3 regions of the Peribacillus sp. Hz7 genome follow, and region 1 is predicted to be linked to each of the others. Evidence: riboswitches for the same ligand, from Rfam matches in the RefSeq annotation. Region 1 holds a riboswitch; each other region holds the start of a gene.
What was found. Region 1 has a riboswitch for lysine ahead of dapA (4-hydroxy-tetrahydrodipicolinate synthase). Riboswitches for the same ligand answer to the same signal wherever they lie in the genome.

Region 1 (3,286 bases):
CTTGGGTTTACGATTTTTTATAGATATTTGTCCAATCAAATTTAATGTCAGTTACATAGTGTGTGAGTAATAATTTGGGGAAGATGTGAAACGTTTGGATAATAATAGAAAAAATAAAATAGAGCAAGAAGTTAAAGTACACTGTTCTAAATGTGGCGGGAGGAAATGTAATTGCGTTAAAGTTAAGAAGAAACAAAAAGTCATAGAAGATAATAAAAAATTAATAATTGAACAAGAAGTTGAGGTAAATATATTTAAAGGAGAAACGGGTTCAACAGGAGCAACATGAGCAATGGGTGCAACACCAACGTTTGGTTCGTTATATAGGTCTGATACTGTAAGAACCTTTGTACAAGGCGTTCCGATAGAGTTTGATTTTCCTAGACTCATTTCAAATACGAATCGAAATTCAGGAACCAATAGGATTACGATTTTAGTCAATGGTGTACATGAAATAACTGCAACTCTTACTTTTTTAAATATTGGAAGTGCGACAAGGTGAAAAAGTAACCAGTATAAAAATGACGTGTACCATTTTACACGTCATTTTTTACTTTCATTTAATAAATAAAGTAAGATACGAGTGCGGATCTCCCAGACAGTAATGTGATATGGGAGGTCAGCCACTTTTTAGATTTCGCATAGATGAGTCAAAACTTTCGTTTATTAGAAAACTTTTTTAAGAAATCGTTTCTTCTTTTACATTCAGTACTTGCAGTGCTTGTTGTAATGAATTTGTTTCTTCATCGTTTAGAGGAATGATTGGTAAGCGAACGCCGCCGACAGACATTCCTTTTAGATTTAATGCTGCTTTTACCGGTGATGGATTTGGTGCAGCAAATAGTGCTTTTATAACTGGGAGAAGGCTGCGGTGAGCTAGAGCAGCTTCTTGAAGCTTGCCATTTTTGAAATTTTCAATCATCGCTTGCATTTCATTACCGATAATGTGAGAAGCAACTGAGATTACTCCCGTGCCGCCAATCGATAATACAGGTAATGTTAAACCATCATCACCGCTGTACAATGAAAAATCTTCAGGTGTCTGGCTGATAATTGCAGTCATCGCATCTAAGTTGCCGCTTGCATCTTTAATGGAAACGATGTTTGGGATTTGTGCAAGGCGAACGACAGTCTCAACAGAAATATTGACAATGCTGCGCCCCGGTATATTATACAGCATAACCGGTAATGACGTTGACTCAGCAATTGCTTTAAAGTGTTGATATAATCCCTCTTGAGAAGGTTTATTGTAGTATGGAGCAACGAGCATAATTCCATCGACCCCTGCTTGTTCTGCAAGCTTCGTTAAATCGATAGAGGCTTTAGTGTTATAAGAGCCAGTACCAGCAATAACAGGAATTCTTCCATTCACAACTTCAACGACAAATTTGAATAATTCGACTTTTTCTTCCGTCGTTAACGTAGGGGATTCTCCAGTTGTACCCGCAACTACTAAACCGTCTGTACCATTGTCAATTAAATAATTGATTAAGTTTCTTGCAGCATTAAAATCAATCTCACCATTGTGATCAAATGGGGTTACCATTGCAGTTAAAATTTGTCCGAAATTCATTACTTCTCCACGTCCTTTAAATTATTTTTATATAGAGGGAGAAGGGCGATTAACGATAAACGCGAAAAAGCAACAACGGGGCTTCGCTGCTGCAGTAGAAACAATATGTAACAAAAATTATTTCTGTGCGTAAGATAGCCCTCCATATAGTTTCCTATATGACAGTTCTGTATTTATTCAATAACAGAACCAGCTTCAAGAAATATGAGATTCTTTCCACTTCGGCAAATTCCCCTTTTCGCAATCGTCATTGGACCTCATTATCCTCCCAGTGCGTACTTATGGTCTTTGCTCCTCTATCCTTACTTCAAAAGAATATTGAAATAAGTGAATATTTAATTATGTTAGATGATACCAGTTTTTTTACTTGATTGCAATGGAAAGTTAGTGTTTGTCTCTTTTACTTTTTGAAGAATCTAGGTCAACTAGTTTGAGAGTATGACTATTGGTGTAATTATAATTACAGAATTTTGTGAAAAATTAACCAAATAATGGTACTATTATATGGTAACAATGAACTAGTGTTCAAATATAAAGGATAGGAGTGATTACATGATGTATAGTACCCTTGAGAAGCATGTAGGCAGCCGGTTAATACGTCCAAATGATGCACGCTATGATGAAGTGAGAAGGGTTTGGAATGCTGTAATTGATAGAAAACCAGCCGCAATAGTAGTTTGTGAGTCAGAAGATGATGTGATTGCAGCTGTACAGTTTGCGAAGGAAAATGAATTATCTATTTCGATTCGCGGTGGAGGACACCATGTAGCCGGCCTTGCTGTTTGTGATGATGGGGTAATGATTGACTTATCACATATGAGAAAAGTGACAGTAGATGAAAAAAGACAAGTGGCTGTTGTAGAAGGTGGAGCCACTCTTGGAGATATAGATCTTGAAACTCAAAAGTATGGACTGGCAGTTCCTACTGGAACAGTTTCCGAAACAGGTGTTGCTGGGTTAGCTCTAAATGGCGGGATTGGTTATTTAAGAGGGAAGTATGGGTTAACTTGTGACAATCTTGTTGGTGCAAGAGTCGTAACAGCAGACGGTGTTGTGCTTGAGGTTAATGAAAAGAATCATCAAGATTTATTTTGGGCAATTCGTGGAGGCGGCGGAAATTTTGGGGTCGTTACTAGATTTGAGTTTGCCTTGCATGCAGTAGGTCCAGAAGTATTGGCTTTGGATGTGATGTACGATTTTAAGGATGCAAAAGCCATCTTAAACAAAGTTCAACAATTTTTGGCCCAAGCTCCTGATGAAGCAGTTTCTCTTAATATAACAGCTGCTGTGCTGCCGCCCGCCCCGTTTTTACCTGAATTTTTACATCATAAAAAGGTAATCATGCTTTTAGGAATCTATGCAGGTGATGCGAAAGAAGGCCAAACAGTCATTCAACCGCTTCGCGAGTTAGCAGAACCAATTGTTGATCAAACAGGAGTAGTCCCATTTGTAGCGTTCCAAAAGAAGCTAGACCCAATGGTGCCAAAAACCGTACCTGTTTATGGAAGCTCTCTTTTCTTTGATGAATTAGATGATACAGTCATTGAGCAGCTCCTCTATAAAATAGACAATGCGCCGGCTCCAAGCATCCTTGTTCAGTTGTGGGCACTTGGCGGACAAATGAATCGAGTACCTGTTCATGCAACTCCATTTGCTATTCGAAATGCAAAGTTTGTCCTGCTGGTTGATGTAATGGCTATGGCTGGAGACGAT
Region 2 (3,286 bases), on a different contig from region 1:
GGTAAATTATCTAAACTATGTCCTTGAGCAATGTAAGCCTTACGGAATCGATAATGAGCAATAGCAATTCCGACCCATGTTACAAAACCAGCCATACCTGAAGCATTTAATAGCCAAATATAGACGACACCATCTCCAAATAAAGAAGCGGAGAAAGCAAGTGTACCGACTAATGCTGTGACAATAAGGGCATTCACAGGAACGCCGCGTTTGTCTAATTTACCAAGGAATTTAGGTGCCTTTCCATCGCGGGCTAAATCCCAAAGCATACGCGTAGATGCGTACATACCAGAGTTTCCAGCGGACAATACAGATGTTAGAATAACTGCATTCATAACAGAAGCAGCGAAAGCAAGACCGGCTCTTTCAAATACAAGTGTAAATGGGCTAACCGCAACCTCATCACTTAACAGACGGGCATCTGTAAATGGAATAATCATACCAATAACTAGAATAGCTAAAATATAGAATAAAATAATACGCCAAAATACAGATTTAATAGCTTTAGGAATATTTTTCTCAGGCTCTTCACTTTCTCCTGCTGTTACGCCAAGCAGTTCAGTTCCTTGGAAAGAGAATCCGGCCACCATGAATACACCAAGGATTGCGAAAAATCCACCGTTAAATGGACCACCATCTGCGACGAAGTTAGAGAACCCGATTGGATCGTTTCCTCCCATAATGCCAAAAATAATAAGGATTCCGGTAACAATAAAGATTACAACTGTTACAACTTTAATCATGGCAAACCAGAATTCTGCTTCTCCAAAGCCTTTAACAGATAAGTAGTTGAATAAAAACATAATCACTAGTGCCAAAGCGCTCCATAAAAGAGACGGGCTGTCCGGGAACCAGAACTTCATAATAAGAACAACGGCCGCTAGTTCTGCAGCGATTGTAATGGCCCAGTTATACCAGTAATTCCAGCCAATGGCAAAGCCAAAGGATGGATCAACGAACTTAGATGCGTATACGCGGAATGAACCTGCAACTGGCATAAAGGCCGCCATTTCGGCCAGACTTGTCATTAAGTAGTACACCATAAGTCCAATAGCTGCATATGCAACAAGTGCTCCGCCAGGTCCAGCTTGATGAATAGCTCCTCCACTAGCTAGGAATAAACCAGTCCCAATTGTTCCACCTAAAGAAATCATCATTAAATGACGAGCTTTTAGATTTCGCCTTAATTGGGATGGTGGTGTTGATGAGTTTAAATTTTTCATACATGTAACACTCCTTTTAAATTAGAAGGAAGGGACATTAGAAAAACATGAATTATCGCTTTTAATGGCGAAAGTCGATGTGTTTTTATACTTAAGAGAAGTTAAACTTTCTTAAAGTATAAAAAAACAGCCATCGAAAGATCGACGGCTGTTTTCTATAAACCCGTGTAATCCTTCCGAAGATAGCTCCCCACGTTGCTGAAACAACGTGACAGTAATGTGCCTATTCGGTCACACCACCAGCAAGATGACTCCAAGAAAATCGTCTTGCTTCGGCAACTTATCCTTTTAAACGAAGTCATCGATATTCTTGTATCTCACTCGTTCTACTTTTATAAGCCGCAGCCTCTACCCCATCGGTTAATGAGGAAATATGCATTTTTTATTATACCAAAATTATAATCTAGTGGCTTGAATAGTGCAATAATAACTTATTGGAAAGGGCTGATAGTTACGGTTTGAGTTTTCTGAATATTCGATATAAATGGTGTTTTACGAATAGGTTTAACAGATTTTTTAAATGGCTCTATTATTATTCTAGAATATAAAATATTTAGATAATTAAATAAAAACGTAAAAAAAGGTTGCACCTTTGCATATAAATTATGTATATTATAAAATAAGTTTACCTAAGGAAACTTTTTGGTGCTTGTCCATAAGATAGTTCGGTCTGTATTTTTTTATACTTAGTTTTGCATTAAGGAAACATTTATAACTACACGAAAAAGGGGGATGTATATGAAATTCATATGGAAGTCAATGGTGAGTGTTGTGCTTGTTTTTCTTTTATTAGTCGGATGTTCAACGGAGACGGATAATCAAACAGAAGGCAAGCTTGTGGTAGTAGCGACAACGGGAATGATTGGAGATTTGGTGGAAAATATTGGTGGGGAGCATGTGGAGGTAACAAGTTTAATGGGGCCAGGAGTCGATCCACATTTATACAAAGCAACTCAAGGTGATGTCAAGACACTTGATGGGGCAGATATGATTCTATATAACGGTCTTCATCTTGAAGGGAAAATGGAAGAGATTTTTGAGCAAATGGGTAAGAAAAAAACGACGATTGCGGTTTCTAAAGATATTGCTAAGGAAGAACTGCATGAAGTAAAGGCTGGGCAATATGATCCGCATATTTGGTTTGATGTTACGCTGTGGATGCAAGCTGCCGATACGGTCAATGAAGCATTAATAAAGGAAGATCCAGCCAATAAAGAAAGTTACCAAAAGAATTACGAAGCATATATTGAGAAATTAAAAGAACTACATGAATATGTTCAATCTGAAATCAATACGATTCCAAAATCACAACGTGTACTTGTTACAGCGCATGATGCATTTGGCTATTTCGGTGCAGCGTATGGATTAGAAGTGAAAGGGCTGCAAGGAATGAATACCGTATCTGAATACGGTTCTAAAGATGTCACCGATTTACGTGATTACTTAGTAGAAAAACAAATTAAAGCGATCTTCGTAGAAACGAGCGTTCCTAAAAAAGCGATTGAAGCGGTTATTCAAGGTGCTGAAAAACAAGGGCATACTGTGAAAATTGGAGGAGAATTATTCTCAGATGCAATGGGAGAAAAAGGAACAGAAAAAGGAACGTATCTTGGAATGGTTCGTCACAATACCGATACGATTGTAAATGCGTTGAAATAAGGAGGGGTTTAGATGCCGAATGTATTAAAAGTGGAAGATTTTACGATTGCTTATCATAAAAAGCCAGTTATTGAATCCGTTTCTTTTGAAGTACCAGAAGGCAAGCTAATTGGGATTATCGGGCCAAATGGGGCAGGGAAATCAACTTTAATTAAAGGAATTTTAGAACTTGTTCCGCGCATTTCCGGGAAAGTAACGATTCAGGGAAAATCATATAGAGCGATGCGAAAAAACGTAGGCTATGTGCCGCAGCGTGAATCTGTTGATTGGGATTTTCCGACGAATGCTTTAGATGTTGTTATGATGGGGCGTTACGGCCACTTAGGATGGCTAAAGCGCCCTGGCAAGGCGGAAAAGCAAAAGGCGTTAGAGTGCTTAGACAAAGTAGGGATGGTTGATTATGC
Region 3 (3,286 bases), on a different contig from region 1:
GATTCCAGAGACAGTTGAGGCAGACCTAGCGGAACGTCTTCTCAATGTGAAAATTATTCAACCAAAACGTGGTCAGAAAAAGGACATGCTTGATTTAGCGAATAAAAATGCTAAATTAGCACTACACGAAAAATTCTCTCTTCTTGAACGAGATGAGGAACGATCCATAAAGGCTGTCGAGAATTTAGGGAAGCAGTTAGGAATTTATACACCTCATCGTATTGAAGCGTTTGATAACTCCAATATTCAAGGAACAAATCCTGTATCTGCACTAGTTGTATTTATAGATGGGAAGCCAGTAAAAAAAGAATACCGCAAATATAAAATTAAAACGGTGCAAGGGCCGGATGATTATGAATCGATGCGGGAAGTTGTACGCAGAAGATATTCACGTGTGTTAAAAGAAGGCCTGCCATTACCGGATTTAATCATTATTGACGGAGGAAAAGGACATGTTGAAGCGGTTAGGGATATTTTGGAGAATGAATTAGGCCTCGATATACCGTTAGCTGGTCTAGTAAAGGATGAGAAGCATCGTACATCTGAATTGATGATAGGGAATCCGCTTGAAATTATTCCACTTGATCGACAGAGTCAGGAGTTTTATTTATTGCAGCGAATTCAAGATGAAGTGCATCGATTTGCGATAACCTTCCATCGGCAACTTCGTGGGAAAAATGCGATTCATTCACAGCTTGACGATATTTCAGGAGTTGGTGAGAAAAGGCGTAAGCAATTGCTTAAATCATTCGGTTCGCTTAAAAAAATAAAAGAAGCCTCTATTGAAGAGCTCGTTCAAGCAGGTATGCCCGAAAAAGTAGCAGAGGCCATCTTCCAAAAATTTCAGAGATGAACTTGATTCACTTTCTCCTCTATGCTATACTCAAGAAGAATTTTGAACATGACAATTAAAGAGTGCTGATAGAGGTGCGAGATTCAATAGTAGAAACCTGGAGAAGTATGAGCTTCTGTGAAAGGTTTTGAAAGGGGAAATCGCCGAAGGAAAACAAAACTCATACTTTGTTTTTCTGGTTTGACATTGAATAAATGGCAGACTGTCAGGAAGAATTTCCTGGAGAGCTATCTCACTGTATTTGCCGTATTTATAGTATTTTTCGCGGACAAAGCAATGAGATATATCTCGTTGCTTTTTTTGTGCTTGTACATATCAAATTCAGTTTAGTGTAAACAACAGAGAGGATGAATGAATATGCCAATTATTGTACAGAAGTTTGGCGGTACATCCGTCGGAAGTGTCACAAAAATTAAAAATGTGGCAAGACGGGTCATGGAAGAAGTAGAGAGAGGGAACGATGTCGTTGTCGTCGTGTCAGCGATGGGCAAAACAACGGATGAATTGGTAACAATGGCAAAGGAAATTACAGCTACTCCAAGTAAGCGTGAAATGGATATGCTGCTGTCAACAGGTGAGCAGGTTACGATTTCTTTATTAACAATGGCCTTACTTGAGCAAGGTCAGCAAACCATTTCATTTACAGGATGGCAGGCAGGAATTCAAACGGAAGCGGTCCATGGAAATGCACGCATTTTACAAATTGATACGAAACGTATGGAAGCGGAACTACATGCAGGGAAAGTAATTGTCGTTGCTGGATTCCAAGGGGTAGATGAGGAAGGGAATATTACGACATTAGGGCGCGGAGGTTCAGATACAACAGCTGTTGCACTAGCTGCAGCACTGAAAGCGCAACGCTGTGACATTTATACGGACGTAACCGGCGTATTTACGACGGACCCACGCTATATTAAAGAGGCGAGAAAGCTCTTATCGATTTCATATGATGAAATGTTAGAACTTGCAAATTTAGGAGCTGGCGTACTTCACCCACGTGCGGTTGAGTTTGCTAAAAATTACCACATTCCACTAGAAGTACGTTCTAGTATGGAGAAAGAATCAGGGACGATTATTGAGGAGGAAGCAACAATGGAAGAAAATTTAATTGTAAGAGGTATTGCCTTTGAAGATAAAATTACACGTGTGACGGTGTTTGGTTTACCGCGTACACTTAGCACTTTATCAACGATTTTTACGACGCTTGCAAAGCATCATATTAACGTAGATATCATTATTCAAACAATGACATCTGAAGAGACAACAAATCTTTCGTTTTCAATTAAAAGTGAGGCTCTTCAAGAAGCTCTTCAAGTATTGGAAAGTAATAAACCGAACCTTGAGTTTGAAAGAATCGAAACAGAAGATGGCTTAGCGAAAGTATCAATCGTTGGTTCGGGTATGGTCTCAAACCCTGGAGTCGCAGCTGAAATGTTTGAAGTGATGGCGAATACGGGAATCCAGGTGAAAATGGTTAGTACATCAGAAATTAAAGTGTCAACTGTTATCAATGAACAGGAAATGGTTAAAGCGGTAGAAGCTCTGCATGTTGCCTTCAACTTAGGTGCCCATTCAAAAACGTTAGCTTAATTAAAGAGGTGTAAAACAGACTTACTTTATTGTAAGTCTGTTTTACAGCACGATTAAAGTGGATCTTTTGGATCCCATTGAACCGTGAAAATGACTCTTTTTGCGCGTTTTTTAATTTCAGCAACTGCTTCACTGCTGCATTTTTTTTGAAGGGCGCTCTGCTCGGCGAGGAATCCAGTTTCTAGTTGGAAATGGCAGTCCGAATAGAGCTCTAGGCGGCGATTGATAATTTCTCCGGTTAAGGTGAGTTCCATTTCATTTTTTGTTTCTTTTTCGATGATTAAATCACCCCAGCCAGCACTTTGAAAAAATGCAACCACTTCACCCATACTACTCAAAGGGAACTTTCTAGCTAACTGTTTTCCAGTCCAATAAAGGATTTGGTAGGAGTCTTGTCCGAGGATATTATCTAAGACAATTTCTCGAATGAGTTCATAGCCAAAAGTAGGAATTTGAAGTTCGTTTATTGCAGAGTCTTCTAAAGTTTCTGCGAGATTTTTTTTCATTGTGAATCGCCTCTTTCTGTAAATCTATTATAAACAATTTTCATTTTGATGCTGTACTATTTTTTAAAATATTTTCGGGAATTATTGGGAAATATTAACATGCTATTTCATGATATAGATGCCTATAATAATAATTTTTGTAAAAATTTAGATAATTTAGAATTCACCTTGGTAGATTATCATGAATTTCTATCGTGAAAAAAAGAAATCTTGTATCCGTTTTCTTGACGCACATACAAGTGAGGAGTAAAATAGTGGTGTCACATAATTGTAAAAAAGTATAGGGAAAGTTCTATGCTTGCATTTGTGCGAGGATAAAAGGTAGCCACCAATTTAT

Region 2: linked by a shared signal. The riboswitch ahead of ACE199_RS09995 (amino acid permease) and the one ahead of dapA (4-hydroxy-tetrahydrodipicolinate synthase) in region 1 are both predicted to bind lysine.
Region 3: linked by a shared signal. The riboswitch ahead of ACE199_RS06420 (aspartate kinase) and the one ahead of dapA (4-hydroxy-tetrahydrodipicolinate synthase) in region 1 are both predicted to bind lysine.

Annotation. Positions count from the first base shown of each region.
Region 1 covers NZ_JBHHJV010000001.1:80,330-83,615, forward strand. Annotated here, with positions in the region: gene ACE199_RS00410 (hypothetical protein) at 86-289, shown strand; gene ACE199_RS00415 (hypothetical protein) at 293-502, shown strand; gene dapA (4-hydroxy-tetrahydrodipicolinate synthase) at 680-1,573, opposite strand; lysine riboswitch at 1,701-1,880, opposite strand; gene ACE199_RS00425 (FAD-binding oxidoreductase) at 2,126-3,286, shown strand, end outside.
Region 2 covers NZ_JBHHJV010000005.1:231,287-234,572, forward strand. Annotated here, with positions in the region: gene ACE199_RS09995 (amino acid permease) at 1-1,223, opposite strand, end outside; lysine riboswitch at 1,399-1,582, opposite strand; gene ACE199_RS10000 (metal ABC transporter solute-binding protein, Zn/Mn family) at 1,962-2,882, shown strand; gene ACE199_RS10005 (metal ABC transporter ATP-binding protein) at 2,895-3,286, shown strand, end outside.
Region 3 covers NZ_JBHHJV010000003.1:87,259-90,544, reverse strand. Annotated here, with positions in the region: gene uvrC (excinuclease ABC subunit UvrC) at 1-853, shown strand, start outside; lysine riboswitch at 915-1,091, shown strand; gene ACE199_RS06420 (aspartate kinase) at 1,211-2,443, shown strand; gene ACE199_RS06415 (YslB family protein) at 2,497-2,949, opposite strand.